3 regions of the Leucobacter sp. UCD-THU genome follow, and region 3 is predicted to be linked to each of the others. Evidence: predicted binding sites of a transcription regulator. Region 3 holds the regulator's gene; each other region holds the start of a gene.
The links. The regulator LexA, encoded in region 3, represses DNA repair genes until DNA is damaged. The targets are predictions, from matches to a motif close to TCGAACANNTGTTCGA.

Region 1 (10,054 bases), 360 kb from region 3:
GATGATGGCCGCGAGCGACATCTTCCAGGTGCGGAAGTAGATCGCCATGACGAGGGCCGCGAAGAGCAGGAAGACGAAGAGGGCGATGACCGCTTGTCGGGTGATGTCTTGGCCCCAGGCCGGGCCGATGTACGAGTACGTCACCTCGTCCTCGCCGACCCCGTAGGCCTCGGCGAGCGCCGTCGTCACCGCGCGGTTCTCGTTCTCGTCGAGCGCCTCGGTCTGCACGCGGATGTCGGTGGGGCCGAGCTGGGTCACGCGGGGCGCCGCCGAGGGCAGCACGTCGGCGACGGCCTCCTCGGCGAGCGCCGGATCGCGGTCGCCCTGCTCCGAGAGGTGCACCTGGAACTGGCTGCCGCCCGTGAACTCGATGCCGAAGCTGAATCCGCCGCGGGCGAGAGGCCCGAGCACCGAGAGCACGATGAGCACGATCGAGATCACGTACCAGATCTTGCGCTTGCCGACGAAGTCGATCGACTTCTCGCCGGTGTAGAGAGCGTTGCCGAATTCGGCGAATGAGCGAGCCATGCTTAGCTCTCCTTTCCGGTGTTGGCGGTCTCGAGCGAGATGCCCTGCTCCGCCGCCTTGCGCTCGGCGATGGTCTGCCGGCGCTCGGCCTCCTTCTGGCTGCGCGCGTTCTTCTTGCCCGCGCCCTTGGCGGCGATGACAGGCTCGCGGAACTGGGCGCGGCCTCGGTACACCGCGCCGAGGCGCTGGGGATCGAGACCCGACGCGGGGTGGCCCGAGCGGTAGAAGCGGGTGCGGGCCAGCAGCGTCATCATCGGGTGCGTGAAGAGCGCGACCACGAGCACGTCGACGAGCGTCGTGAGGCCGAGCGTGAACGCGAAGCCCTTCACGTTGCCGACCGCGAGGATGAAGAGGATCACCGCGGCGAGCAGGTTGACGCCGTCCGAGGCGAGCACCGTACGGAAGGCCCGCTTCCAGCCGTGCTCCACCGCGCTCTCGATGCTGAACCCGTCGCGCAGCGCGTCGCGGATGCGCTCGAAGTAGACGATGAAGGAGTCGGCGGTGAAGCCGACCGCGACGATGATGCCCGCGACGCCCGCGAGCGAGAGCCGGTAGCCCTGCCTCCACGAGAAGAAGGTGAGCAGCAGGTAGGTGAGCACCGCGGCGATCGCGAGGGACGCGATGGTGAGCGAACCGAGGGCCCGGTACTGGAAGATGGAGTAGACGACCACGAGCAGCAGGCCGATCAGACCGGCGAGCAGGCCCGCCTGCAGCTGGTTCGTGCCGAGCGTCGCCGAGATGTCCTCCTGGCTCTGCACGGTGAAGTCCATCGGCAGTGCGCCGAACTTGAGCTGATCGGCGAGCGCCTGCGAGGACTCCTGCGTGAAGCTGCCGCTGATCGAGGGGCGTCCGTCGAGGATCTGGCCGTTCATGGTGGGAGCCGAGAGCACGCTGCCGTCGAGCACGAAGGCGAAGCGGTTCTGAGGCTCGGCAGCACCGTAGAGGCGCGTGCTGATCTTGCCGAAGGTATCGGCGCCCTGGCTGTTCATGGTGATCTGCACGACCCACTCGCCGGTCGTCGCACCGGTGTTGGTGGTGCCCATCTGCGCGACCGCGTCGGTGATGACATCGCCGCTCAGCTCGACCGGGCCGAGGATGAACTTCTCCATGCCCGCGTCGTCGCAGGTGATGAGGGGTCGGTCGGCCGCCGCTTCGCGGGTGTCGAGCGCGGCCTCGGAGTCGCAGCTGAACGCGTCGAACTGCTGCTGCAGCGCGGGGGTGATCCAGGCCATGTCGCCGGCTTCGGTGGGCAGCGGATCGGGATCCACGTCGCCCGCGTCGGCAGCGGCGTCGTCGGCCGTCTCGGCGTCGTCGGCCTGCTCGTCGGTCGCGGTCGTCTCGGACGACTGCTCGTCGGCGGCAGCGGCATCCGACGAGTCCTCCGCGTCGGCCGTCTCGCCCTCGGGGGTCGCCGCCGCGTCGTCGCCCTCGGCCTGCTGCTGCAGCTGCTCGAGGTCGACACCCATGCCCGTGGCGAGCACCGGGCGGAAGTCGAGCTTCGCCGAGGCCTCGATGCGCTGCAGCGTGGCTTCGTCGGCCTTACCGGGGATCGACACCGAGATGTGCTGGCCGCCCTGCGTGGTGATCTCGGCCTCGGAGACGCCGGCGGCGTCGACGCGCTGGCGGATGATCGAGACGGCCTGCTGCAGCTGCTCGCCGCTGACCGCCTGGCCGTCCGTCTGCTCGGCTGCGAGCAGGATCTGCGTGCCGCCCTGCAGGTCGAGTGCGAGCTTGGGCGTCCATGTCGCATCGCTGCGGAACACCCCGTAGGTGATGAGGCCCGCAAGGCCGACGATGAGGACCAGGAGGAATACGAGGGAGCGACGAGCCCTCCGCACCGCGGGTGTGGACGCCAAGACTTACTGCTTTCTCTATGGGTGAAGTGGAAGGTGCCGCGGTCCCCTCCCGCGGCGCGCGGATCAGGCCTTGGGAGCCTGCCCGTCGGTCTGGTCGTCGGCGTCGGGGCGCTCGGTCTCGGTCGAGTCGGCGCTGCCCTCAGCGGCGTCGGCACCGGTGGCGGGCTCGCCGGGAACGCCCTTGGCGAGGCGCTCGCCGAACTCGGGATCGTCGTCGGGGGCGAAGGAACCGGCGATCGGCTCGTCGGCGTCGGTGCTCTCGACCGGGGTGACGACCTGCGAGATGGCGTTGCGGTGCACGACCAGCGTGCTGGTGCCGCTGCGCACGACGGCGCGATTCTCTTCCTCGTCGATCGACTCGATGGTGCCGAAGATGCCCGACTGCAGCATCACCTCGGCGCCGGGGCGCAGGCCGTTCTGCAGCTCCTGCATCGCCTGCTGACGCTTCTTGCCGTTGCGGAACATGAAGAAGATCAGAACTGCGATGAGTCCGAACATGAGAATGCTGATCGGGTCGAGAGCCACGAGAGTCCTTTCGATGGGCGGTCCGGAAATGGAGCCGCGAGGCACAGATTTCATAAGCCTACCGTGCTTCGGCTGGAAAACCCGACGAACGGAAGGCCTCATCCGACGAAGCCGTACGGCTGGCTCTCAGGGAGCGGGCAGCGGCCCGGCGCCTCAGATGAGCGTGGGCGCGCCGTTCGGAGCGCCGGGCGGCGCGACGCCCACGTGCTCCCAGCCCAGCCGTGTCGCCACCCTGCCGCGAGGGGTGCGGGTCAGCAGACCGGTGCGCACGAGGAAGGGCTCGACGACCGCCTCGATCGTCTCGGCCTCCTCGCCCACCGAGACCGCGAGCGTCGAGAGGCCCACCGGCCCTCCCGAGAACCGTTCGACCACCGCGCGCAGCACCTCGCGGTCGAGACGGTCGAGGCCGTGCTGGTCGACGTCGTAGAGGGCGAGTGCCGCCTGCACGCTGGCGGTGTCGCCGGGCGTCTCGTGCACGAGGCTGTAGTCGCGCACTCGGCGCAGCAGCCGGTTGGCGATACGAGGGGTGCCCCGGGATCGCCGGGCGATCTCGTCGACGCCCTGCTCCGACAGCGCGAAGTCGAGCAGGCCGGCCGCGCGGCGGACCACACTCGCGAGCTCGTCGTCGGAGTAGAACTCGAGATGCGCGGTGAAACCGAAACGGTCGCGCAGCGGATTGGGCAGCAGACCCGCCCGAGTGGTCGCGCCCACGAGCGTGAAGGGGGCGAGTTCGAGCGGCACCGACGTCGCGCCGGCGCCCTTGCCCACCATGATGTCGACCTTGAAGTCCTCCATCGCGAGGTAGAGCATCTCCTCGGCGCTGCGCGCCATGCGGTGGATCTCGTCGACGAACAGCACCTCTCCCGGCGTGAGGGCGGAGAGCACGGCTGCGAGGTCGCCGGCGTGCTGGATCGCGGGGCCGGACGTCTGGTGGAGCGGCTTGTCGAGTTCGGAGGCCACGATCATCGAGAGCGTGGTCTTGCCCAGTCCGGGCGGGCCCGCGAGCAGGATGTGGTCGGGGGTGTGCTGCCGCATGGTCGCGGCGTCGAGCAGCAGCCCGAGCTGGCGGCGCACCTTCGACTGGCCGACGAACTCCGAGAGCGTCGACGGGCGCAGCGCGCCCTCGTACCCCTGCTCGGACGGCGACGCCTGAGGCGAGAGCTCCCCCGTCATCGGCGTGCTCCGGCTCCGCTGCGAGCGGCCTGCAGCAGTGCGAGCGCGGCCCGCAGCAGACCCGCATGGTCGTCGGGGGCTCCGGCGTCGCGGGCGTCCTGCACGGCCTGGCGGGCATCCGATTCGGACCAGCCGAGGCCGACCAGGCCCTCGCTGACTGCGTCGGCGGCGCGCTGCACCGGGTCGCCGGGGGCCGTGTCGGGAGCGCCCGCATCGGCGAAGGCCGACTCGGGAAGCTTGCCCGCGAGCGAGACGACGATCAGCTTCGCCGTCTTGGGGCCGATGCCCGAGACCTTGCGGAACGGTTTCTCGTCCTCCGCGGCCACGGCGCGGGCGATCTCGGCGGGGCTCAACGACGAGAGCACTCCGAGCGCGCTGCGCGGTCCCACGCCCGAGACGGCGATGAGGTGACCGAACACGTCGAGTTCGTCCTGCGTGGCGAAGCCGAACAGGGTCAGCGAGTCCTCGCGCACCACGAGCGAGGTGTGCAGCGAGACCTCGTCGCCGACGACGGCCTGGGACACGCGCCCGCTGGGCATCTCCACGCGCATGCCGATCCCGCCGACACCCACGACGACCCAACCGGCGCCGGACGCGAGCACGGGCCCGCTTATCGAAGCAATCACGCACCCAGCCTAGAGTGCGCATCGGACGGAGGGGCTCGCGCCACACCGATCATTCGAATATATCTACGAACGACCGATGCATGCCGGCATGGCGCCTCGGCGGCGGTCTCACCGACTGCACCGGTGCGGGCCTCGCGCTCCCGCGAGGTCCGCACCGCACCGCTCTACGCGCCGTGGGCCGCCGCCGTGCGGGACACGCCGGCGGCGGAACCTTCCGCGTTCCGGCTGCGCACCGCCCGGTTCACAGCCGAGACGATCGCCTTGAGCGTCGCGCGCGTGGTATCGGGGTCGACGCCCACGCCCCACAGCCGCTGGCCGTCGACCTCGAGATCGACGTAGGCGGCGGCGACGGCATCGCCGCCCGAGCTCATCGCGTGCTCGACGTAGTCGAACAGCGTCACGGCGTGGCCGTTCTCGTTGATGCCCGTGATGAAGGCGTCGACCGGGCCGTTGCCGCGGGCGGTGAGCTGATGCTCCCCCTCGCCGTCGCGGTAGTCGACGGTGAGCTCGGTCACCCCGTCGCCCGCGCTCGTCGACGCGGTCCGGAACAGCTCGTAGCGGCCCCAGCGTTCGAACGACGAGTCGGTCGTGGGCAGGTACTCGTCCTGGAAGATGCGCCAGATCTCGTCGCTCGAGACCTCGCCGCCCTCGCTGTCGGTGAGCCCCTGCACCACCGCGCTGAACTCGATCTGCAGCCGGCGCGGCAGGTCGAGGTTGTGGTCGGTCTTCAGCAGGTAGGCGACGCCGCCCTTGCCCGACTGGGAATTGACCCGGATGACCGCCTCGTAGGAGCGCCCCAGATCCTTCGGGTCGACGGGCAGGTAGGGCACGGCCCATTCGATGTCGTCGATCGCCGTGCCCGCGGCCTCGGCGTCCTGCGCCATGCGCTCGAAGCCCTTCTTGATGGCGTCCTGATGCGAACCCGAGAACGCCGTGTAGACGAGGTCGCCGGCCCACGGGCTGCGCTCGGGCACCCGCAGCTGGTTGCAGTACTCGGCGGTGCGACGCACCTCGTCGAGGCGGGAGAAGTCGATCTGGGGGTCGATGCCCTGGGTGAACAGGTTGATGCCGAGGGCGACGAGGTCGACGTTGCCCGTGCGCTCCCCGTTGCCGAAGAGGCACCCCTCGATGCGATCCGCACCTGCCATGTAGCCGAGCTCGGCCGCCGCAATGGCCGTGCCGCGGTCGTTGTGAGGGTGCAGCGAGAGGATGACGTTCTCGCGGTGGTTCAGGTGGCGGCTCATCCACTCGATCGAGTCGGCGTAGACGTTCGGGGTCGCCATCTCGACCGTGGCGGGCAGATTGATGATGACCTTGCGCTCGGGCGCGGGCTCGAAGATCTCGAGCACGTCGTTGCACACCTCGACCGCGTACTCGAGCTCGGTGCCGGTGTACGACTCGGGCGAGTACTCGTAGTAGATGTCGGTGCCCGCGCAGATCGACTCGCTCGCCCGGCAGAGCTTCGCGCCCTCGGTGGCGATCTCCTTGATGCCCTCGCGGTCGGAGCGGAACACCACGTCGCGCTGCAGGATGCTCGTGGAGTTATAGAGGTGCACGATGGCCTGCTTGGCGCCGACGAGCGACTCGTAGGTGCGCTTGATCAGGTGCTCGCGCGCCTGGGTGAGCACCTGGATGGTGACGTCGCCGGGGATCGCGTCGTCTTCGATGAGCTGCCGCACGAAATCGAAGTCGGTCTGACTGGCCGAGGGGAACCCGACCTCGATCTCCTTGTAGCCCATCTTGACGAGCAGGTCGAACATGATGCGCTTGCGCTCGGGGCTCATGGGATCGATGAGCGCCTGATTGCCGTCGCGCAGGTCGACGGCGCACCAGCGGGGGGCCTCGGTGATGCGCTTCGCGGGCCACGTGCGGTCCGGCAGGTCGACCGCGATGATCTCGTGGAACGGGCGGTAGCGATGGACCGGCATGCCGGAGGGCTTCTGCGTGTTCTTCATGGGCTCGTACTCTCTCGTCTCAATAACTCTTGCTCAGCCAAACACGAACACCGCGACGAGGGAGGCCTGGGACTAGGACTCGTCGCGGCAGCTAAGGAGAAGCGAGCCGAACAGCATGCAGCCACTATACCACCGCCGCGTGGGCCGCTCGCTCGCCCGCAGCGCCTCGCCGGGCCGCCGGGCTCGCCGTCGCGTCGGCATCCGGCGGGGCGCGTCGAGGCAGAACCTCATAGGGTGGAACGCATGAGGACGATGCGCGGAAAGCTGTTCGGGATCGCGATCGCGGTGCTCGGGATCACGGCGGGGCTGTTCGGGATCGGGCCGGTCGCGCTCGCCGGATCCGCGCCGCCCGCGCACGCGAGCGTCGACGATTTCAGCTACGACGGCTGGCGGGTGGAGTACCGGATCGGCACCGACGACGAGGGGCGCGCGATCGCGCGCGTCACGGAGACGCTGACGGCCCGCTTCCCCGACTTCGATCAGAACCGGGGTCTCGTGCGCGGCCTCCCGATCGACTACGAGGGCTCGTCGACGGACCCCCGCGACTTCTCGGTGACGGATGCCGCCGGGGAGCCGGTGCCCTTCGACGTGGAGCGCGACGACGGTTTCGTCGCGGTGCTCACGGGCGACGACCGCTACGTGCACGGCGTGCAGACGTACGTGATCGAGTACACCCTCAGCGACGTGGTGCTCGCCCGCGACGACGGAAAGGCCGACGAGTTCTACTGGGATCTCACGGACTTCGAGCACCGGCAGCCGATCAACGGCTTCTCGGCGCAGATCTCCTTCTCCCCCGAGCTCGCCGAGCACCTGAACGGCGACGCGAGGTGCTACTCGGGCGCGGCGCACTCCACGCAGGAGTGCGCGATCAGCGAGGCCGGGGGCGAGTTCTCGGTCTCGGTCGCCGCACTCGATCCGCGCGAGGGCGTCACCGTCGCGATCGGGCTGGAGCCCGGCAGCGTCGCGCAGCCCCCGGCGCGCCTGCCGAACTTCGCCCTCGACACGCTGCCCTTCGCGGGCGGCGCCGCCGCGCTCGGAGTCGGCGTCGCCGGGCTGGTGTCGGTCCTGTCGCTGCGCCGCAAGCATCGCACGGCGCGCGGCACCATCGTCGCGCAGTACGACGTGCCGAACTACCTGCCCCCGCTCGTCGCGGCTCCGATCGTCGGCTCGACCTCGAACCCGGCGTCGGCGCAGCTCGTGCACCTCGCGGTGAACGGCACGCTCCGCATCGAGGACGGCGTCGCCGAGCAGGGCCTCTTCGGCCCGAAGCAGCCGCAGCCGGTGCTGCGGCTGGTCGACCCCGGGCGCGCGGTCGACCCCGTCGACCGCGAGGCGATGCTGCAGCTCTTCCCCCAGGCCGCTCCGGGTGCGGCGTTCACGATCCCGAAGCAGAGCGAGTCGTTCGCGTCGAAGATGCGCAAGCTGCAGTCGAGCGGGGTCGAGCAGGCCCGGAGTCGCGGTTACTTCCAGCGGCTGCACAGCCCGGCCGCGCGCGCGCTCGGCATCGTCGGCATCGTCGTCTCTGCGGGGCTGCTCGTGCTCTCGCTCGTCGGCATCGCCCAGCGCGGCAGCGTCGCGGGGCTCGTCGGCCTCGTCGCGGGCGGAATCGCGCTCGTGCTGTCGATCATCGCCGTGTGCCCCCAGCGCGTGCATACGCCGGCCGGGGCCGAGACCCGCGAGTACCTCGAGGGCGTGCGCGAGTTCATCAGGGTCGCCGAGGCGGATCGCATTCGGATGCTGCAGTCGTACTCCGGGGCGGAGCGACAGCAGGACGGCTCGGTCGACGTGATCCACCTCTACGAGAAGCTGCTGCCCTACGCGATGCTGTTCGGGCTCGAGAAGCAGTGGACGCGCACCCTCGCGGTGCGCTACGAGCAGAGTCCCGGCTACGTGCCGTACTGGTACCCGGCGGTCGCCATGCACGGCCTGGGCGCGTTCGACAGCACGATCTCGCAGTTCACGAGTTCGCTGAACTCGTCGGTGAGCTACACGTCGAGCAGTTCGGGAGGTTCGAGCGGGGGCGGCTTCAGCGGAGGCGGCGGGGGAGGCGGGTTCAGCGGCGGCCGGTAGCCCGCGGAGCGAAGCGAGGGGCGGTGCGCGGAGACGGCCTGGAATCGTAGGATCCCAGGCCGTCTCGGCTTCGACGCGGAGCGCAGTGGGCTTACGCTCGACGCTCGGAGTACTGGGCGCTGCCGAAGCCGATGATGAGGTAGCCGATCGCCGACAGCAGCCACAGCAGGAAGAAGGAGAAGACGCCGCCCTTGCCGAAACGCTCACCCAGGCGCAGCGCGACGAGGATGCCGAAGACGATGTTCACGATCGGGATCAGGTAGAGCAGCGCCGACCACGCCGAGTATCCCGCCACCTTGACGAGAATGAAGACGTTGACGATCGGGATGATCGCGAGGATGCCCGGGTACCCGGCCTTCGAGAACACCCGCCACAGCGCGATAGCGACGATGACGTACCAGATGATGGCGAAGACGCCGTACTCCTGGGTGAGCGCGGTGATCTGAGCCTGATCGGTGATGGATTCAGTGAGGTGCATACTCCAGACAATACTGGATACCGGTCAGAAACCGAGCCTTCCGAGCGCCTTCGGATCCCGCTGCCACTCCTTGAGCACCTTCACGCGCAGCGAGAGGTAGACTCGGCGCCCGAGCAGCGCTTCGATCTCGCGGCGGGCGCGCTCTCCCACGTCGCGCAGCCGCGATCCGCCCTTGCCGATCACGATGCCCTTCTGGCTGTCGCGCTCGACGTAGATGGAGGCGTAGATCTCGATCAGCCCGGGTTCGCCGTCCGATCCCTCGCGCTCCTCGCGGTCGTCGACCGTCGCGGCGAGCGAGTGCGGCAGCTCCTCGCGGGCGCCCTCGAGCGCGGCCTCGCGGATCAGCTCCGCGATGCGGTCGTCCTCGCCCTCGTCGGTGGTGGTCGCGCTCTCGTAGAGCGGAGGCGAATCCGGCATCAGGCCGAGCAGCACGTCGCTCAGCACGTCGAGCTGGTCGCGCGTGACGGATGAGATCGGCACCACCGCGTCCCACTCCCGCAGGGATCCGAGCCGGGTCAGCTGGTCGATGATCTCGCCCTTCGACGCCTCGTCGACCTTCGTGAGAATGGCCACCTTCCTGGCGCGCGGGAAGTCGTCGAGCCGCTCGTTGATGAAGCGGTCGCCCGGGCCGAGCTTCTCGTTCGCGGGCACGCAGAAGCCGATCACGTCGACGTCGCCGAGGGTCGCCTCGACGAGCGCGTTCAGCCGCTCCCCGAGCAGCGTGCGCGGGCGGTGGATGCCCGGGGTGTCGACGATGATGAGCTGTCCGTCGGGGCGGTGCACGATGCCGCGGATGGCGCGTCGCGTCGTCTGCGGCTTCGGGCTGGTGATGGCGATCTTCTC
Region 2 (10,054 bases), on a different contig from region 3:
CCGGCTACCGCGACACCGTGCGCATCGTGCCGAACCCCTCGACCGTGATCGTCGACCTCGGCGACCCCGCCCGCTCCGAGGAGCAGCTCCTCGCCGGGCTCGGCAAGAAGGCCCGCAACTCGATCAACCGCGCGAAGCGCGACGGCATCGTCGCGACGCGGGTGTCCGCCACCGACGAGCACTGCGCGGCGCTCTACCGCCTGCTGCAGGAGACCGCCGAGGGCCGCTTCGTGCTGCGCTCCGAGCGCTACTACCGCGAGTTCTGGCAGTCGTTCGAGCGCGCCGGATCCGGCCAGATGTTCCTCGCCCACCGCGACGACGCCGACGGCCGCCCCCAGCTCATCGCCGGCGCCTACGCGATGGCGCTCGGCGCGAAGACCACCTACAAGGACGGCGCCTCGGTGCGCGCGAAGACGGCCTACGGGGCCTCGCACGCCCTACAGTGGGAGGTGATCCGCTGGGCTCACGAGCGCGGCGCGGTCGCCCACGACCTCTGCGGTGCGCCGCCCGCGGCTCGCGCCGACGACCGAGAGCACCCCCTCCACGGCGTGGGACAGTTCAAACGCTCCTTCTCGCCGGACATCACCGACTACGCGGGGGCGTTCGACCTGCCGCTGAAGCCCGCGGCGTACCGCTTGTGGGCGACGCTCGGCGACCGTCTCGCCCGCCGCGCCTCGCTCGCGATCCGGAAGGACCCGTACTACTGATGGCCGCTGCGGGACTCATGCGCGCGAGCGCGGTGATGGCATCCGGCACCATGGTGTCGCGCATCCTCGGGCTCGCGAAGGCGATGCTGCTCGCCTACGCGATCGGATCGGTCGGCTCGGTCTCGGCCGACGCGTTCCAGAACGGCAACCTGCTGCCCAACACGCTCTACATGATCCTGCTCGGCGGCATGCTCAACGCCGTGCTCGTGCCGCAGATCGTGAAGGCCGCGAAGAACCCCGACGGCGGCGCCGGCTACATCAACAAGATCCTCACGCTCATCTCGGTGGGCATGTTCGGCATCACGGTGCTCGCGATGCTCGCCGCGCCCTGGATCGTGTGGCTCACCGCGATGGCCTGGCCCCCCGAGCAGCTCGCCCTCGCGACCGCCTTCGCCTACTGGTGCCTGCCGCAGATCGTGTTCTACGGCCTCTACACCGTGCTGGGCGAGGTGCTGAACGCCCGCAGCGTGTTCGGGCCGTTCACCTGGGCGCCCGTGCTGAACAACGTCATCGCGATCGCCGGCATCATCGTGTTCATGCTGATGTTCGGGGCCGACCCGACCGGCGGGCTGCGCTCGGTCGTCGACTGGGACGCGCTCTCGATCGGCGTGCTCGCGGGCAGCGCCACGCTCGGCGTCGCGGCGCAGGCGCTGATCCTGTTCGTCTCGTGGCGCAAGGCCGGCATCCGCTACCGCCCCGACTTCAAGTGGAAGGGCATGGGCCTCGGCCACACCGCCCGCATCGCGGGCTGGAGCCTCGCGACCATCACCGTGATGCAGCTCGGCGGCTTCGTCACCAACAACATCGTCGCGACGGGCACCGGGGCCGGCCCCTCGACGAGCGCGATGGCGAACGTCTGGCTCATCTTCATGATGCCGCACTCGGTGATCGCGGTCTCGCTCGCCACGGCCTACTTCACGCGGCTCTCGGAGTGGGGACAGACCGGTCGCATGGCCGAGTTCGTCGCGGACTTCTCGGCCTCGGCCCGGCAGATCGCGCTCGTCATGGTGCTCGCCGCTTCGGCCGTGTTCGCGGCGGCGCCGTTCGTGGCGCGCATCATCAACTTCGGCGCGACGCCGCTGCAGGTCGATCAGTTCTCGGAGGCGCTGCAGGCGTACGTGGTGAGCCTCGCCGCCTACAGCTTCCTGTTCATCGTGCAGCGCGCCTTCTACGCGCTCTCCGATACGCGCACCCCGTTCCTCTTCACCTCGGTGCAGATGGGACTCGTCATCGCGCTGTCGCTGCTGCTGCTGCTCGCCCCGCCCGCGAAGGTCGGCATGCTGTTCGCCGTGGTGTGGTCGTTCGCCACGATCGTGCAGGCGCTGCTGGCCACGTGGCTGCTGCGACGCAAGATCGGCTCGATCGACGGCCGCCGGATCGCGCAGAGTCTCGTGAAGTTCGTGCTCGCCGCGGTTCCGGCCGTGGCGCTCGGCCTGCTCGCGACGTGGCTGCTGCGGCTCGCCGTGCCCGCGTACGACGCGGTGCTCGCGATCCCGTTCGCCGCCGCGGTGGCGGGGATCGTCGCCGCCGTCTACGTGGTCGCGCTCCGTCTGCTGCGCTCGCCCGAACTCGCCGAACTCACCGGCTTCGTCTCACGCAAACTCGGAAGGAACCGTTCGTGACCTCCCTCACCGTGACCCCCTGCACCGACCGGGAGCTCTGGGACTCGACCGTCAAGCGCCTCGGCGGGCATCCGCTGCAGCTGTGGGGCTGGGGCGAACTCAAATCGGCGCACCGCTGGAGCGCCGAGCGCGTGCTCGTGCGCTCGGGATCCGGCGCCTCCGCCGACGTGGTGGGCGCCTGCCAGCTGCTGACCCGCACCCTGCCCGGGCCGCTCGGCGGCTTCGTCTACGCCCCCCGCGGCCCCGTCCTCGCGCACGCCTGGGGCGAGTCGGCGGCGGGGGATCCCGATCTCCCGGCCGCGCAGCCCGCGCCCGCCGAGGTGGCCGACGCCGTCGCCGCACACGTGCACGGCTCCCGGCGGGCCGTCGCGGTGTCGATCGAGCCCGACGAGGACGCGGAAGTCTTCCCGCTCTCGGGCGGCTGGCGCGAGGCGAAGACCCCGGTGCTGCCCGCGAGAACCCTGATCCTCGACCTGCGGCGCTCCGAGGACGAACTGCTCGCCGACATGTCGAAGAAGCACCGCCAGTACGTGCGCAAGGCGGGCCGCGAGGAGTCGCTGTCGATCCGGCCCGTCGAGACGATCGCGCAGCTCGACGAGTGCCTCGAGGTCTACCGCCAGACGAGCGAGCGCGCCGACTTCGGCCTGCACGAGGATTCCTACTACCACGACGCGTTCACGATGCTCGGCGACGATTCGCCCGTGTGGGCCGCGTACGTCGAGGAGCGGCCGGTCGCGTTCCTGTTCATGGCGAAGTCGGCGCGCACCGCCTTCGAGCTCTACGGCGGCATGGACGAGACCGGGCAGCGGCTGCGCGCGAACTACGCGCTCAAGTGGCACGTGATCCGCGAGATGAAGCGGCTCGGGATCGAGCGCTACGACTTCGGCGGCCTCATCAACGACGGCGTGACCACGTTCAAGAAGGGCTGGGCCTCGCACGAGAACCTGCTCGCCGGGTCGTGGGACCGGCCGGGGCCGGGTTACCGGGTCTGGACCGAGGGCCTGCCGCTCGTGAAGAAGGCGGTGCGGGCGTTGCGACGACGCGGAGCGTCGGCGTAGACCGCAGTGCCGCCCACGGCGGCAGCCTACGGAGCGGAGCGAGGGGTAGCGGGCGTTGCGACGACGCGGAGCGTCGGCGTAGCCCGCAGTGCCGCCCACGGCGGCGAAACGGGGCACCTCGGAGCGTCACGTCGCGAATGTCGGCGGTCGAACGTACCCTTTTAGCATGGCCAGCAAAACTTCGTCGCGCGAAAAATCGGGCAAGACCACGGCACGGGGATCCCGCGCCGGGTCGTCCCGTGCCACCGCGAAGACGCGGGTGCTCGCCGAGCCCGAGCCCCGCGAGAACGGGATCGTGCGCGCCTGGAACGGCCTCGCCCACGCGATCGGCGGCGCGGCGCGCGCCTTCCGTCTCGAGCCTCTCGCCCCCGAGGATCGACGCGACGGCATCCCGCTGCTGCTGATGCTGCTCGCCGTCGCGGGCGCCGTGGTCGAGTGGTTCATGATCGGCCAGCCGGTGGCCGTGCAGCTCGACGCATGGTCGTTCGGCGGCCTCTTCGGCCGGGTGGCGTTCGGGCTTCCGATCATCATGGTCGGCTTCGCGCTGTGGCTGTTCAACCACCCCTCGAGCGTCAACGACAACCGCCGCATCGCGATCGGCCTCTTCATCGCGATCATGAGCGTCGCCGGTCTGTCCCACATCTACGGCGGGCGGCCGATCCCGAGCCAGGGCATGCCGGCGCTCGCCGAGGCGGGCGGGCTGCTCGGCTGGATGGTGGGCGCGCCTCTGCTCGCGCTGACGGTGTGGGTGGCGACCCCGGTGCTGTCGCTGATGCTGCTCTTCTCGGTGCTCATCGTCACGAAGACGCCTCCGGGGCGCATCGTGCGGCGGCTGCACGAGGCGTACGAGTTCCTGTTCGGTGTGACCGAGGGCGCCGACGCCCAGACCGACGAGCGCCCGGCGAAGTCGCGCCGCCGAGACAAGGAGTCGCAGCAGGCGCTCTTCGATCTCGAGAGCGAGACCGAGACGGGCGACGGCTCGCTGCCGTGGTGGCGGCGCAACGCCTCCGGTCGAGAAGAAGACCCCGAGTACGCCGACGACAAGTCTGCGCTCGACTCCGCGCTCGAGCCGAGCGCCCCCGACGCGCAGAGCGAGGGCGCCTTCGAGTCCGCGCTCGCCCCCGACGCCGCCGACCCGTTCCCGGCGGGCCTCTTCGACGAACTCGAGCAGGCCGAGGCGGCCGTGGAGGCCGCGGGCGCGACGCGGGCGTCGGGGCTGGGCGACGATTCGTGGGACGACTTCTCGGCGGCCGCCGAGCCCGCACCGACCTCACAGCTGCCCGAGGTCGCAGACGCGGCGCCGTTCGCGGTCGCGCCTCCTCACGATCCGGCGCAGCGCGAGTACCTGCTGCCCGACCAGGGCACGCTGGCGACGGGCGACGCCCCCAAGACCCACACCGAGGCGAACGACCAGATCATGGCCGCGATCGCGCGCGTGTTCGAGGAGTTCAAGGTCGACGCGCGTGTGAGCGGGTTCTCCCGGGGCCCGACCGTCACCCAGTACGAGGTCGAGCTCGGGCCGGGTGTCAAGGTCGAGAAGGTCACGGCGCTGTCGAAGAACCTGTCGTACGCGGTGGCGTCGAACGAGGTGCGCATCCTCTCTCCGATCCCGGGCAAGAGCGCGATCGGCATCGAGATCCCCAACAAGGATCGTGAGAACGTCGCCCTCGGCGACGTGCTGCGCTCGAGCCGTGCTCAGCGCAGCGCGCACCCCATGACCATCGGCGTCGGCAAAGACGTGAAGGGCGGCTTCGTCGTCGCGAACCTCGCTAAGATGCCCCACCTGCTCGTGGCCGGCGCCACCGGCTCGGGCAAGTCGAGCTTCATCAACTCGATGATCACGAGCATCCTCATGCGGGCGACCCCCGCCGAGGTGCGCATGGTGCTCGTCGATCCGAAGCGCGTCGAGCTCACCGTCTACCAGGGCGTGCCCCACCTCATCACCCCCATCATCACGAACCCCAAGAAGGCGGCCGAGGCGCTGCAGTGGGTCGTGAAAGAGATGGACATGCGCTACGACGATCTGGCGAGCTTCGGCTTCCGCCACATCGACGACTTCAACGAGGCCGTGCGCTCCGGGTCTATCGTGCTGCCCGAGGGCAGCCAGCGCGTGCTCAAGCCGTACCCGTACCTGCTGGTGGTGGTCGACGAGCTCGCAGACCTCATGCTGGTGGCGCCCCGCGACGTCGAGGATTCGATCCAGCGCATCACCCAGCTCGCCCGTGCCGCGGGCATCCACCTGGTGCTCGCGACGCAGCGCCCGTCGGTGAACGTGGTGACGGGCGTGATCAAGTCGAATGTTCCGAGCCGCTACGCGTTCGCGGTGGCGTCGGGCACCGACTCCCGCGTCATCCTCGACGAGGTGGGCGCCGAGCGCCTCATCGGCCAGGGCGACGGCCTGCTGCTGCTCAACGGCGAGTCGACGCCGATGCGCGTGCAGGGCGCCTGGGTGGGGGAGCCCGAGATCGCGAAGGTGGTCGCCCACGTCAAGGCCCAGGCTCAGCCCGAGTACCGGCCCGACGTGGCGCAGGTCGCCGAGAAGAAGGAGATCGACGAAGACATCGGAGACGACCTCGAGGTGCTGCTCGCGGCTATCGAGCTCGTGGTCACTTCGCAGTTCGGCTCGACCTCGATGCTGCAGCGCAAGCTGCGCGTCGGCTTCGCGAAGGCCGGCCGGCTCATGGACCTCATGGAGTCGCGCGACATCGTGGGTCCCTCCGAGGGTTCGAAGGCGCGAGACGTGCTCGTCTCGCCCGAGCAGCTGCCCGAGGTGATCGCCCGCATCAAGGGAGGCCCCGCAGCTCCGGCCCCCTTCCAGCAGCCCGCAGCCGCACCGGAGCGCCCCCAGGCGGCCCCCGCCGCCGCGGCCAGCCCCGAGGCGAATGCCGGGGAGCACGACGCCGCGACCGATGTGATCGAACCGCTCACGGAGTCCGACGGTTTCGGCGACGATCGCTACGACGACCCGGTGGCGAAGTACCAGGCCACGCTCGAAGAGGTCGACGGCGACGACGACGAGGACGCCTGGCAGCTGACGGGCCGAGAATGAGCCGGGACCGCCGGTCGCGAGCGAACACGAGGAAGAGATGACCGCACAGGATTCACCGGCGAAGCCGAGCAATTGGAACGCCCCGAACATCATCACGGTGGCGCGCAGCATCGCGACGCCGTTCTTCCTCTGGATGCTGCTGGCCGACGGCGGTCAGGGCGGCCCGCTGCGCTGGGCGTCGGCGGTGTTCTTCGTGCTCGCGATCGCGACCGACGCGTGGGACGGGCACCTCGCGAGATCCCGCGGTCTCATCACCGACCTCGGCAAGCTGCTCGACCCGATCGCCGACAAGGCGCTCACGGGTGCCGCGCTCGTGGGGCTCTCGATCCTCGGCGAGCTGCCGTGGTGGGTGACCATCGTGGTGCTGGTGCGCGAGATCGGCATCACCGTGCACCGCCTCATGATCGCGCACGACGTGGTGGTCGCTGCCGCCTGGATGGGCAAGCTCAAGACGGTCGTGCAGGCCGTCGCGATCACACTCGCCCTGCTGCCCCTCGCCGGGGTGCTGGGGCCGGCCGCCCCCGTGGCCTACTGGGCGAACGTGATCACCATGATGGCGGCGGTCGCGCTCACGATCATCAGCGGCGTCGACTACGTGGTCGCCTTCATGCGCGCGAAGCGGGTCCGCTCGTGAAGCCCATCGGCCAGGGCTCGCCCGGCGCCGGCGGCGAGCTCGCCCGGGCGGTGGTCGAGATCGCGGCGGCGCGGGGGCTGCGCATCGCCGTCGCCGAGTCGCTCACGGGCGGGCTGCTCGCCGACGCGCTCGTGTCAGTGCCCGGCTCTTCGCGGGTCTTCTCGGGCGGGGTCGTGGCCTACGACACCGCACTGAAGCACTCCGTGCTCGGAGTCGACGACGAACTGCTGCGAGAGAAGGGCCCCGTCGACGGCGAGGTGGCGCGTCAGATGGCCAGGGGCGTGCGTGAGCTCTGCGCAGTGCCCCGCGCGGACGGGGCGGAACCGGAGTCCGCCGATATCGGCCTGGCGACCACCGGCGTCGCGGGTCCCGAACCCGACCCGCAGACGGGCCAGCCGGTCGGCACCGTGTGGGTGGGGCTGTGCCTCGGCGACCGGGCCCGCTCGGTGGAGTACTCGCTCTCGGGGGACCGCGGCGAGATCCGCAATGGCTCTGTCGCGGCGGCTCTCGAACTGCTCGTCGGCGAGCTCGGCGCATCGGAACTTGAGTCGGACTGACTCAAGTTCAGCAAAGTTTCAGGAATAGGCGCGGTAGTGTCGGGGTTATTCCCAGTGACTCCCTCCACACTGGAGGGGCGTCCCCGCTGTGGCGGCTTGTCGATGAGCGGGTATTGTGGAGCATGACCCCGTGTCATGCAGTGAAGGAGGGTTCACATGGTGCTGATGCGTCAAGAGATCGGCGACGTGCTGCGTGACTTCCGGCTGCAGAAGGGGCGCACGCTGCGACAGGTCGCCGGTGATGCGAGCGTGGCGCTCGGCTACCTGAGCGAGGTGGAGCGCGGCCAGAAGGAGGCCTCGAGCGAGATTCTCGCCGCGGTCGCCGATGCGCTGGATACGCCGCTGTCCGTGATCATGGGCGAGGTGAGCGAGCGGCTCGCCGTGGTCGAGGGGCTGTCGATGCCTCTCGCCGGCCGGGTTCCGGATACGGTGCCGGCCGAGTTGATGTCGGGCTACGCGCCCGAGCTGGTGTCGTAACCCTTCGTGAAGCTGAGCGAGTTCCGACGCGCTTGCGCCGACGAGTTCGGCGACGATTACTCCGGAGTGCTGATCCGGGATCACTGGCTCGCCGCGCTCGGCGGCACACCGGCCGAGGCGCTCGAGCGCGGGGTTCCGGCGCGCGAGGTCTGGGCGGCGCTGTGCGTCGACCTCGATGTTCCGCTCGAGCGGCGCCACGGCCGCGGTCTGCTCGAGCCCCGCGACTGAGGGGCGTTCGCCGGGGTCGGAAGCGCGATCCCGATCCCGGCGTCGTGCTGCGCAGGGGCGCCGTGCGGCGGCGAATCGCAACTGGTCGCGACACGCGCGTCCGTTGTGCAAACGCGGCAGCGTTCGCGCAGGGCGCGAAAGCGCCGCACACGGCGGCGAATCACAACTGGGCGCGACACGCGCCTCCTTGCGCTTCGAATATGTGTTCGAATCGTGGTAACTTCGTGCACAGGTAGCCGATTCGCCGACTTATCCTCAGACTCGCCGCTCGATCCAAGAATGTCAGTGGTCCGTCCTAAGGTGTGAAGCAACCGGATATCGATGCCTTGTCTGCCCCATCATCGGGGTCGAGACAGTCGGTAGGCAGCAGTCGAGCGGCGCCGCCGCGCACATCGAAGGAGCAAGATCATGGCAGCACCCAAGTCCCCCGTGGGGGCACCCAAGGATCGTGAGAAGGCGCTCGAAGCGGCCCTCGCGCAGATCGACAAGAACTTCGGCAAGGGCGCGATCATGCGCATGGGAAGCGTCGAGCGCGCGCCCGTCGAGGTGATCCCCACCGGTTCGGTCGCCCTCGACGTCGCGCTCGGCATCGGCGGGCTGCCGAGGGGTCGCATCATCGAGATCTACGGCCCCGAGTCGTCGGGCAAGACCACACTCACCCTGCACGCGATCGCCAATGCGCAGCGCGCGGGTGGCATCGCCGCGTTCATCGACGCCGAGCACGCGCTCGATCCCGAATACGCGAAGAAGCTGGGCGTCGACATCGATGCGCTGCTCGTGGCCCAGCCCGACACCGGCGAGCAGGCGCTCGAGATCGCCGACATGCTCATCCGCTCGGGCTCGGTCGACCTCGTCGTCATCGACTCCGTCGCGGCGCTCGTGCCGAAGGCCGAGATCGACGGCGAGATGGGCGACAGCCACGTCGGTCTGCAGGCTCGACTCATGTCGCAGGCGCTGCGCAAGATCACCGGCAGCCTGAACGCCACCAAGACCACCGCCATCTTCATCAACCAGCTGCGCGAGAAGGTGGGCGTGTTCTTCGGCAGCCCCGAGACCACCTCCGGCGGTAAGGCGCTCAAGTTCTACGCCTCGGTGCGTCTCGACATCCGTCGCATTCAGACGCTCAAAGACGGCACCGACGCGGTGGGCAACCGCACTCGCGTCAAGGTCGTGAAGAACAAGATGGCGCCTCCCTTCAAGCAGGCCGAGTTCGACATCCTCTACGGTGTGGGCATCTCGCGCGAGGGCTCGCTCATCGACTACGGCGTCGAGCAGGGCTTCATCAAGAAGAGCGGCGCCTGGTTCACCTACGACGGCGATCAGCTCGGTCAGGGCATGGAGAATGCTCGCCGCTTCCTCATTCAGAACCCCGACGTCGCGGCTGAGATCGAAGAGAAGATCCTCACGAAGCTCGGCGTCAACGGGCGCAGCGAAGAACCTGCTGAGCCCGAGGCCCCGGCGGTGACGCCGCTCGCCGAGCCCGAGCAGCGCGCCAGCGCCTGAACCCGTGGCTGTTCGTTTCCTGCCTCCGCCCGAGCAGCGGCCCGCGGGCGGGTCTCCGAGCCGAGCCGACCTGGCTGAGGTCATCGAACTGCGTTCGCGGCTCGGGGGCCCCGGCTGGGGTGAGACGCCGTCCGAACCGCAGTCGGAGTCGCCGCGCGAACGCGGGCATGAGTACCGCGAGCCCGAGCGTCCGGAATCCGGTCCCGAGCAGTCTGATGC
Region 3 (10,054 bases):
CACCGCGGTGTAGTAGATGGCGATGAACACGCAGATCATCACCTGGAACCAGCCGATGCCCTCTCCGAGCCTGCCGGCCAGCCGCCGCAGCGCGAGCGGCGCCGAACCGCGGAAGCGGTGGCCGATGGCATAGTCGAGGAACAGGATCGGGATGCCCGCTGTGAGCAGCGCGACGATGTACGGGATGAGGAAGGCGCCGCCGCCGTTCTCGTAGGCGACGCCGGGAAAGCGCCAGATGTTGCCGAGCCCGACTGCCGAGCCGATGGCGGAGATGATGAAGCCGATCTGGCCGGTCCACTCGGCGCGCGGCTGCGCTGCCGTCGCTGCGGTACTCGAGGTCATGAGGCGTGCTCCTTCGCTGTGAGCCGGATGTGTACGCGAGCGTAACAGCAGCCTCCGACATGCGCACCTCCCCTTGCGGGAAAGGAGGAAATCCGACTCGGGATTTGCCGGCTCCCTCAGGCGGCGAGCGCGCGGATGCGCAGCGAGTCGACGCGCTCGGCGACGAGCTCGCTCGCGGCCCAGCGCTGCTGCGCGTCGGCCACGATGCGCAGCAGCTCCTCGCGGTCGAGCCCGGGGGCGAGACGCAGCACCACGTCGGTCTCGGGGGCGAGCAAGCGCGCCTCGGGATCGCCCGGCAGCAGCAGCACCTCGACGACGCGAGGGTCCGCCGCCGTCGACGCCCGGAACGCCTCGAGCACTCGCGGATCCGCCCACGCCGGAAGCCGCCGTTCCCCGAGAGCCATCGCCTGCAGCTGCGTGCGTCGCACGCCGAGCTCCTGGGCGGGCGATCCCGGGTCGACGATGATGAGGTCGGTCTGCTCCTGGGCGGCGGCGAGGGCGGCCTGGGGGCCGGGCACCGGGATCGGCCGCGCCTCTGCGTGCCAGGCCCCCATCGCCTCGACCGAGCTGAACACCGGCATGACCCGCCGCCCGTCGGGCGCGGAGACGGTCACGATCGACAGCTCCTGCGACTTCTCGACCGTGCGACCGTCGGGGGTGATCCCCGTGTCGCCCGCCTCCGCGAGCAACGGGATCAGCACGCGCACCCGGGAGAGCGCGACGATCGCCTCGGCGTGGGCGTCCGCGAGCGCGTCGAGATGCGCGGCACCCGGCTCGCCGGAGCCGAGCGCGGCGGCGGCCCGCCGCAGGGCGGCGACGGCGTCGCTCAGCTCGGCCGGCGTCCCGCCGTCGTCGCCCGCGAACGCCGTGCCGTGGTGGTCGAAGGTGCGCCCCTCCCACGGAAAGCCCGCCGAGTCGGCCGCCCCGCCCGGCTCCAGGCTCTCGGGGACGCCCGTCGAACGCGGCGCGTCACCCGTCGAGGGGAGCTTCTTGATCGCCATCTGTGCTCGCGCGAAGCAGTGATCGAGCGCTAGCGCCCGGCCACATCGAGAGCCGCCGCGAGCGTGAAGGCCCCGTCGTAGAGCGCTTTGCCCACAATCGCGCCCTCGACGCCGAGCGGCACGATCTCGCGCAGCGCGGCGAGGTCGTCGAGGCTCGACACGCCGCCCGACGCCACGACCGGGCGGGAGGTGCGGGCGCAGACCTGCTTCAGCAGCTCGATGTTCGGCCCGCGCAGGGTGCCGTCCTTGGTGACGTCGGTCACGACGTAGCGGGCGCAGTTCGCGTCCTCGAGGCGCTCGAGCACGTCCCAGAGGTTGCCGCCCTCCTCGGTCCAGCCTCGGGCGGCGAGGGTCTCGCCGCGCACGTCGAGGCCGACGGCGATCTGCTCGCCGTAGCGGGCGATCACCGCGCGGGTCCACTCCGGGTTCTCGAGCGCGGCAGTGCCGAGGTTCACGCGGCGCGCCCCCATCTCGAGCGCGGCCTCGAGACTCGCGTCGTCGCGGATGCCGCCCGAGAACTCGATGTTGACGTCGCCCGCGCGCTTGATGATCTTGCGCGCCACCGCGACGTTGCTGCCGCGCCCGAAGGCGGCGTCGAGGTCGACGAGGTGGATCCACTCCGCGCCCTGCTCGATCCAGTCGAGTGCCGCGTCGACCGGGCTGCCGTAGTTGGTCTCGGTGCCGGCCTCGCCCTGGGTGAGGCGCACCGCCTTGCCGTCGACCATGTCGATCGCGGGCAGCAGCTGAAGTTTGGGGCCCTGCGCCAGTTCACTCATGTGTGCGGTTCTCCTTGGTACGAGAGTCGGGTGTCAGAGGGTCGAGATCCAGTTGCGCAGCAGCTGGATGCCGGCTTCGCCGGACTTCTCGGGGTGGAACTGGGTCGCGCTCAGCGGGCCGTTCTCGACGGCGGCGACGAATCGCTCGCCGTGCTCGGCCCACGTCACGATCGGCCTGGTCGCCGCGCCGCGCCCTTCGAGGGCCCAGTCGGTGGCCGCGTAGCTGTGCACGAAGTAGAAGCGCTCGTGGGCGATGCCGCGGAACAGCACCGAGTTCTCGGGCGCCTCGACGGTGTTCCAGCCCATGTGCGGCAGCACGTCGGCCTCGAGGCGGCGCACGGTGCCCGGCCACTGGCCGAGCCCCTCGGTCTCGACGCCGCGCTCGACGCCGCGCTCGAACATCACCTGCTCGCCCACGCAGATGCCCAGCACGGGGCGACCGCCGGCGAGCCTGCGATCGATGAGTTCGTCGCCGCGCACCGCGCGCAACTGCCGCATCACGGCGTCGAACGCGCCCACGCCGGGCACGAGCAGACCGTCGGCCTCGGCGACCGCGCGCGGATCCCGGGTCAGTTCGACCTCGGCGCCCGCCTTCGCGAGCGCCTTGACCGCGGAGTGCACATTGCCCGAGCCGTAGTCGAGAACGGCGACGCGCTTGCGCGGACCGTTCCCATCAGCACCGTCGGCGACGCGCTCGCTCCCCGTCACAGGGCTCCCTTGGTCGACGGGATGCCTGCGACGAGCGGGTCGAGCGCCTTCGCCTGGCGCAGAGCGCGGGCGAACGCCTTGAACTCGGCCTCGGCGATGTGGTGCGGATCCCGCCCCTCGATCAGTCTGAGGTGCACGGTGAGCCGCGCGTTCAGCACCAGCGCCTCGAAGAAGTGGCGCACCATCGACCCCGTGAAGTGGCCGCCGATGAGGTGGAACTCGAACCCTGCGGGCTCGCCCGAGTGCACGAGGTAGGGGCGGCCCGAGATGTCGACCACGGCCTGCGCGAGCGCCTCGTCGAGGGGCACGAGGGCGTCGCCGTAGCGCGAGATGCCGCTCTTGTCGCCGAGCGCCTCGAGGATCGCCTGGCCGAGCAGGATACCCGTGTCCTCGACGGTGTGGTGCACGTCGATGTGCACGTCGCCGCGCGCCCGCACGGTGAGGTCGGTGAGCGAGTGGCGCGCCAGCGCCGTGAGCATGTGGTCGAAGAAGGGCACACCGGTGTCGATGTCGGATGCGCCCGTGCCGTCGAGGTCGAGGCTCAGGCTGATCTGCGACTCGCTCGTGGAGCGCTCGAGCGAGGCGGTGCGTGCTGCTGCGGTCATGGCCATGATTCTATCGGGGTTCGCCGGCGCCGGTCCCTGCGGGTGCGGCGAGCGGCGGTTCGGGATCGCGGCGCAGCGCCTGGCGCACCGCGAACCAGAGCCCGCCGGCGGTCAGCACCACGACGAGGAACACCCAGTTCGGGATCGCGGCGGAGGCGTGCTGCACCCATCCCTCGAGGCGCGCCTGTTCGGAGTACCCCAGCATGCTGCCGAGGGTGCTCGTGCCGCGCGTCGCGAGCAGGAGCACACCGATGCCGACCGTGATCGCTCCGCCGATCACGCTGCTCCACGCGTTGCGCCAGCGACCGATCACGAGTTCTCGGGGGCGCACGAGGCGGCGCACCCCGGGCACGCGCTCCCAGAGCAGGGCGAGCAGCAGCAGCGGCAGGGCCATGCCGGCCGCGAAGACGAGCATCACGACGCCTCCGAGCAGCGCGTTGCCGCCGTAGGCGGCCATCGTCAGTGCTGCGCCGAGCAGCGGCCCCGCGCACACTCCGGCGAGTCCGTACACGGTGCCGAGCGCGTAGACCGACGCGATCGAGGTGCTCTTCGCGCCGCGCTGGCGCGTCATGGCGGGCAGTCGCACGCCGAGAAGCATCGCGACGCCCAGCACGATGACCACGATCGCCGCGGCCGTCATGAGACCGTCCCGGTGCAGCGTCACCCAAGCGCCCACGGTGCCGGCGAGCAGCCCGAGCGGCACGAGCGAGGTCGCGAGGCCGAGGAAGAAGACGCCGGTGCGCGCGATCAGTGCACCCGGGCTGCTGAACGCGTAGGCGAAGAACGCGGGCAGCAGCATCGCCGAGCAGGGACTGAGCAGGGTCAGGGCGCCGCCGAGGAAGGCGCCGAGCAGGGTGAGCTCCACCTCGCGCTACTCGCCGCGGCCCTGCTCGGCAGCGGCGACCGCGCTGTCGAGGAAGCCGCGGAACTGCTCGATCGGCTGCGCGCCCTGCAGCACCTGGCAGCCGTCGGTCTCGGCGAAGAACGGCACCGATCCCACGCCCAGCTGCTTGGCCTGCGCGCTGCTGGCGCGCAGCTCGGCGAGCAGCTCGGAGCTGTCGAGGTCGGCGGTGAAACGCGCGATGTCGGGCACGCCCGCCTGCTTCGCGTAGTCGACGAGCAACGAGTCGGTGATCTCGGGGCGCTCCTGGTGCATCGCGTCGTAGACCTCGAAGAGGTACTCGAAGTAGCGATCCTGCTCCCCGGCCGCGCGCGCGGCCACCGCCACCCGCGCGGAGACGTCGCCGTCGATGAAGTCGACGTCGTGCACCTCGAGTCGCACTTTGCCGGTGTCGACGTACTCTTCGATCAGCGTCGGCAGGGTGTCGCGCGAGAACACGCCGCAGTAGGGGCAGCGGAAGTCGGTCCACTCGGCGATCACCACGGGGGCGTCGACGTCGCCGAGCGCCATCGGGTCGTTCGGCTCGCGGCGCTCGGGCGCGGGGCAGCTGCCGGCTTCGCCGGGCTGCGCCGAGGCACCCGCCTCGGCCGACGCGCCGGTCGCGGAGGCCGCTGCGCCGACGGTCTCCGCGCTCTGCAGCTGCACGAGCTGCGAGACCGAGACGCCGCCGAGCACCACGACGAGCGCCACGAGCAGCACGACGAGGTTGCGCATCAGGCGGTAGCGCCGCTCGAGCGCGCGGCGGTCGAGGGTCTCGGCCGCCCCTCGCCGACGCGGGGCCGCCGCGACGGCGACCGGCGCCGGTTCGGCCGGCCCGGCGGGGAGCGGTTCGCCGGCCTCGACGGACCGAGCGGTCGACACCGAGCCCGACGCGTCGGCGCGTTGCGCGGTATCGGCGGCGAGGCCCTCGCTCGTGGGGGCGTCGCCCGCGCCCGGGGCGTTCTCGGCGTCGCTCGCGCCGTCGTGTTCGTGCTGAGACATCGCCTCGATCCTATCCGCACGCACGGAAGATAGCTGTCACTTGTATCTGAAGCGCACGCTCTCCGCGTCGAGGCGGCCGTCCACGCGGCAGGGCGGGCGTCAGCGCGCAGTCGGCGTCAGCGCCGCGATCGCCTCGATCACGGCGGTGGTCTCGCTCTCGGTCCCGGCGGTGATGCGCAGGTGCCCCTCGATGCCGAGGTTGCGGATCAGGATACCCTGCGCGCGCAGCGACTCGAAGACCGCTGCCGGATCGTCGAAGCCGCCGACCAGCAGGAAGTTCGCGCCGGACGGGTGCACCTCGTAGCCGAGCTGCACGAGTGCGGCGGCGAGCCGATCGCGCTGATCGCGGATGTCGGCGACGGTGGCGAGCATCTCGTCGGAGTGGCGTATGGCGGCGGTAGCCGCGGCCTGCGTGAGCGCGGAGAGGTGGTACGGCAGTCGCACGAGGCGCAGGGCGTCGATCACGGCGGGGTCTGCCGCGAGATATCCGAGGCGCACGCCGGCGAAGGCGAAGGCCTTGCTCATGGTGCGCGAGACGAGCAGGCGATGGCGGCCGGGCAGCAGCGCGACCGCGCTCTCGCGCTGCGCGTCGAACTCGTGGTAGGCCTCGTCGACGATGAGGATGCCGTCGAAGGCCTCATAGGCGGCGAGGATCACCTCGCGGTCGAGCGGCGTGCCGGTGGGGTTGTTGGGGCCGCACAGGATGGCGATGTCGGGCCGGTGCTCGCGCAGGGCGCCGACCACGAGCTCGGGGGTGAGGGCGTAGTCGGCGGGGCGCGCAACGGCGATCCACTCCGTGTCGGTGCCCGAGGCGAGCAGCGGGTACATGGAGTAGGTGGGCGTGAAGCTCAGCAGCGAGCGCCCGGGGCCGCCGAACGCCTGCAGAATCTGCTGCAGCACCTCGTTCGAGCCGTTCGCCGCCCACAGCTGCTCGACGGTCAGGCCATGGCCGAGATAACCGGCCAGGGCCTCGCGCAGCTCGGTGAACTCGCGGTCGGGATAGCGGTTCACTCCGTGAACCGCCTGCGCGAGCGACTCCACGATGTCGGCGACCACGCGCTCGGGGATCGGATGCGTGTTCTCGTTGACGTTGAGGCTCACCGGCACGGGATCCTGGGGAGCCCCGTAGGGCTGCTTGCCGACGAGGTTGGCGCGGAGAGGGAGATCGCTCAGGCTGGTCACCGCACCAGTTTAGAACCTCCCCGGGGCGCCGCCGGCTCGCGAGGCCGGCGCGCAGGGTCGGAACCTAGTGGGTGCGCCCGGGACGCCTTCGAACGCGCACGCTTCGATCGCTCAGGCTTCACACCCTCACGCATCGAGCTCGTCGGCCCCGAACACCGCGGGGCTGTCGGAGTACCGCAGCGGCACCGCGATCGCCTCGCCCGCCTCGATGCCAGAGCCGTCGAGCTGGTTGAGCTGCACGATCTCGGCGACCAGGTCGCGCGGGTCGGCCTCGGGGTCGAGCTCGGTCGCGAGCGACCAGAGCGAAGCACCGGGCTGCACGACCACGTAGTGGAACTGCTGGCCGGAAGCGCCCTCTTCCGACGCGAAGGCCTGGGGGCCCGCGAACGTCGCCGCCAGCGCGAGCAGGCCCGCGACCATCACGGTGGCCAGCGATCCGAAGACCACTCGCCCGCGACGCGTGAGGCGCAGCTTCGCGTTCGCCTTCGGGGGGCGAACCTCGTACGACTCGTGCTGCAGAACCGCCTGTGCGCTCATGGTGGTCTCTCCTGTTCTTCCGCGCCGCCGCGAGTATCACATCGGGGCGAACATCTGTTTCGAATATATCTTCGATGAATCGAAACCGCAAGCAAGATCTTCGAACACATGTTTCGATCTTTTCCGCGACACTCGAACACTTGTTTGGCGGTGTTCGAATGCAGCGGCTATGGTTTCGAGCAACGGCATCACTGAATCAGCAACCACTGACATTCATGGATCCGACCCTCCCGCCACCGCCCTCGGGCCTCGGAAAGGACAGCGATGAGCGACGCTCCCCACTCCCGGAAGCCCCTCAGCGAGAAGCAGCAGGCGATCCTCGAGTGCATCGCGCGCTCGGTCGACACTCGCGGCTACCCGCCCAGCATGCGCGAGATCGGCGACGCCGTCGGGCTCTCCTCGCTCTCGAGCGTCACCCACCAGCTCAGCCGCCTCGAGCTCGGCGGGTACATCCGCCGCGATCCGAACCGGCCCCGAGCACTCGAGATCCTCGTCGAGCTGGCGAGCACGAGCGCGGCCATCGCCGACGCCCCCGCGCAGCAGGTCGAGGAAGCCGCCTACGTGCCCCTGGTCGGGCAGATCGCCGCGGGCGTGCCGATCACGGCCGACCAGCAGGTCGAGGAGATCGTGCCGCTCCCCCGGCAGCTCGTGGGCGACGGCCAGCTGTTCATGCTGCGCGTGGTGGGCGACTCCATGATCGATGCGGCGATCTGCGACGGCGATTTTGTGGTCGTGCGCCAGCAGCGCGAGGCCGAGAACGGCGACATCGTCGCGGCGATGCTCGACGGCGAGGCGACCGTCAAGGTCTTCCGCCGCCGCGACGGCCACACGTGGCTGCTGCCGCGCAACAGCGCGTTCGAGCCGATCCTCGGCGACCACGCCGAGGTGCTCGGCCGCGTCGTCGCGGTCTTCCGCTCCGTCTGATCGCGCAGGCCGGGCCGGGGCCGCCCCCGGCCCGGCGTCGGCACGCGGTGGCGAGCGGCCGAACGCCGCGGGAGCGCCCGGCGCTGCCGTACCCTCAGCCGATCGGATCCGGCGTCAGCAGCTGCAGCTCGCGCAGCACGGCCAGCACCTGCTCGTGCCGGTTGAAGGTGTAGAGGTGCACCGACGGGGCTCCCCCGGCGAGCAGCGCGCGTGCGAGGTCGACCGTGTGCTCCACGCCCAGCTCGGGCGCGTATCCCCCGGCCTCCTCGAGTGCCCGTTCCAGCCCCTCGGGGGCCGGGCGACCCGCCAGCGACGCGACCTTGCGCAGCTGCGCACTCGTCGAGACCGGCATGAGCCCGGGCAGCACGGGGATCCGCAGCCCCGCGCTCTGGGCGTCGCCCACGAAGCCGAGGTACTCCTCGGCCCGGAAGAAGAGCTGCGTGACGGCGAACTGCGCGCCGGCCTCCTGCTTCTCGATGAGCCATTCGATGTCCTGCGAACGCGATCGCGACAGCGGGTGCCCGTTCGGGTACGCGGCCACGGCGGTGCGCCCGACGCTCGTGAGCGGCGGTCGCTCGGCGCGGGCCTCGGCGACCAGATCGACCAGCTCGAGCGACGACAGGGATCCCGTCACCGCAGGGTCGTGCTCGTCGAGCCCCCGCGGCGGGTCGCCGCGCAGGGCGAGGAAGTCGTGCACGCCGGCGTCCATGATGCGGTGGATCGTCTCGCGCACCGCATCGCGGCTCTCACCGACCGTGGTGAGGTGTGCGAGCGGCAGTGCGTCGGTGTGATCGCGCAGGTACTTCAGCAGGTCGAGCGACGCGTCGCGGTTGGACCCGTTCGCCCCGTAGGTGACCGAGATGAAGTCGGGGCCGGCTGCGGAGAGGTGCTGCACGGCGTGCCCGAGGGCGAGGGCGGCGGCGCCGCTGCGCGCCGGGAACACCTCGAAGGAGAAGCGGGCGCGGGTGGGCGCGCTGCCCGCGAGCGGCAGCGGGCTCACGACGCCGCTCCCGCCAGGGCCTCGGACGCCAGCTCGGTGCCCCGCACCCGAGCGGCGATCTTGGCGAAGGCCACGTCGCGGGCGAAGTCGGGCGAGCCGTGCCGCGGCTTCTCGTCGATGAGGTAGGGCGAGAACCCGCAGTCGTCGGTAGAGCCGAGCAGCTCGGGCGGCACGAAGCGCGCCGCCCGCACGAGCTGGTCGCGGATCTGCTCGGCCGTCTCGAGCCTCGGATGGGTGGGGTTGGTCACGCCGATGAGCACGCGCGGGGCGCGCCCGCGGGATGCCCGTCCGCGCAGCTGACCGCCGACGAGACGGGCGACACGATCCGGATCCTTCTCCCCCGCGGCCTGCACCAGGAAGTACCCCGCCTCGATCTGGAACAGCTCGGGGATCAGCTCGGCGTAGTCGATGTCGGCGCTGTGCGCCGAGTCGTTGTCGTTGCCGGGGCAGGTGTGCACGCCCACCGCGGCGCGCTGCCGCGGCTCGAGGCGATCCAGCACCCGGTTGATGAGCTCGATGAAGCCTCCCAGCGCTTCGGGGCCGGCCCACGGGGCGCGCAGATCACGGCGCAGCGCGAGGCGCCCCTCCGTGAAGTCGATCGTGACGCGGGAGGCGCCCGCGGCGAAGCAGCGCGCGATGTCGTCGGCGCAGCCGTCGACCACGTCGTTCAGGAAGTCGTCGCGCGAGTAGTCGCCGAGGCCCGCATCGGGCACCATGAGCGACAGCATCGACGGCGAGATCACGGCCTGCTTGAGCGGCAGGTCGGTCAGCTCGCGAGCCGCCGACACGTCATCGGCGGCCCACGCGCGGAAGGCGAACGGTGCGCTTGCGAGGCTCGGGATCACCCGGTGGTGGCCGTCGGCGAACACCGCGAAGACCGGCCCTTCCTCGACCTCGTCGGTGCCGAGCGGATAGCTCGCGAAGCTGTGCCTGCGCTGCTCGCCGTCGGAGATGATCGGCGAGCCGGTCGCCGCCAGGCGGTCGAGGGTGTCGCGCACCGCGAGATCCTGCTCGGCGCGCAGCTGGGCCTGCGAGGCGAGCCCCGTCTCGGCGTCGAGCACCGCGCGCTGCAGCCGCGCCGGGCGCGGCAGCGAGCC

Region 1: the regulator LexA is predicted to act here: its motif matches at 4,762-4,777, upstream of ruvA (Holliday junction branch migration protein RuvA).
Region 2: the regulator LexA is predicted to act here: its motif matches at 8,527-8,542, upstream of recA (recombinase RecA).

What each region holds. Positions count from the first base shown of each region.
Region 1 covers NZ_KB714604.1:375,951-386,004, reverse strand. The annotation lists gene secF (protein translocase subunit SecF) at 1-528, opposite strand, end outside; gene secD (protein translocase subunit SecD) at 531-2,384, opposite strand; gene yajC (preprotein translocase subunit YajC) at 2,448-2,909, opposite strand; gene ruvB (Holliday junction branch migration DNA helicase RuvB) at 3,063-4,082, opposite strand; gene ruvA (Holliday junction branch migration protein RuvA) at 4,079-4,708, opposite strand; gene leuA (2-isopropylmalate synthase) at 4,873-6,663, opposite strand; gene H490_RS29195 (DUF2207 domain-containing protein) at 6,907-8,733, shown strand; gene H490_RS29190 (DUF5684 domain-containing protein) at 8,825-9,211, opposite strand; gene era (GTPase Era) at 9,236-10,054, opposite strand, start outside.
Region 2 covers NZ_APJM01000029.1:20,280-30,333, forward strand. The annotation lists gene H490_RS17505 (lipid II:glycine glycyltransferase FemX) at 1-707, shown strand, start outside; gene murJ (murein biosynthesis integral membrane protein MurJ) at 707-2,329, shown strand; gene H490_RS17515 (lipid II:glycine glycyltransferase FemX) at 2,326-3,387, shown strand; gene H490_RS17520 (FtsK/SpoIIIE family DNA translocase) at 3,554-6,436, shown strand; gene pgsA (CDP-diacylglycerol--glycerol-3-phosphate 3-phosphatidyltransferase) at 6,474-7,070, shown strand; gene H490_RS17530 (CinA family protein) at 7,067-7,627, shown strand; gene H490_RS17535 (helix-turn-helix domain-containing protein) at 7,784-8,104, shown strand; gene H490_RS17540 (DUF3046 domain-containing protein) at 8,111-8,332, shown strand; gene recA (recombinase RecA) at 8,762-9,835, shown strand.
Region 3 covers NZ_KB714604.1:13,562-23,615, reverse strand. The annotation lists gene H490_RS27640 (sodium-dependent transporter) at 1-342, opposite strand, end outside; gene H490_RS27635 (SseB family protein) at 459-1,343, opposite strand; gene priA (bifunctional 1-(5-phosphoribosyl)-5-((5-phosphoribosylamino)methylideneamino)imidazole-4-carboxamide isomerase/phosphoribosylanthranilate isomerase PriA) at 1,373-2,119, opposite strand; gene hisH (imidazole glycerol phosphate synthase subunit HisH) at 2,153-2,827, opposite strand; gene hisB (imidazoleglycerol-phosphate dehydratase HisB) at 2,824-3,432, opposite strand; gene H490_RS27615 (cytochrome c biogenesis CcdA family protein) at 3,443-4,297, opposite strand; gene H490_RS0116280 (DsbA family protein) at 4,304-5,314, opposite strand; gene H490_RS27610 (histidinol-phosphate transaminase) at 5,414-6,496, opposite strand; gene H490_RS27605 (hypothetical protein) at 6,623-7,033, opposite strand; gene lexA (transcriptional repressor LexA) at 7,298-7,957, shown strand; gene H490_RS27595 (methylenetetrahydrofolate reductase) at 8,052-8,957, opposite strand; gene H490_RS27590 (hypothetical protein) at 8,954-10,054, opposite strand, start outside.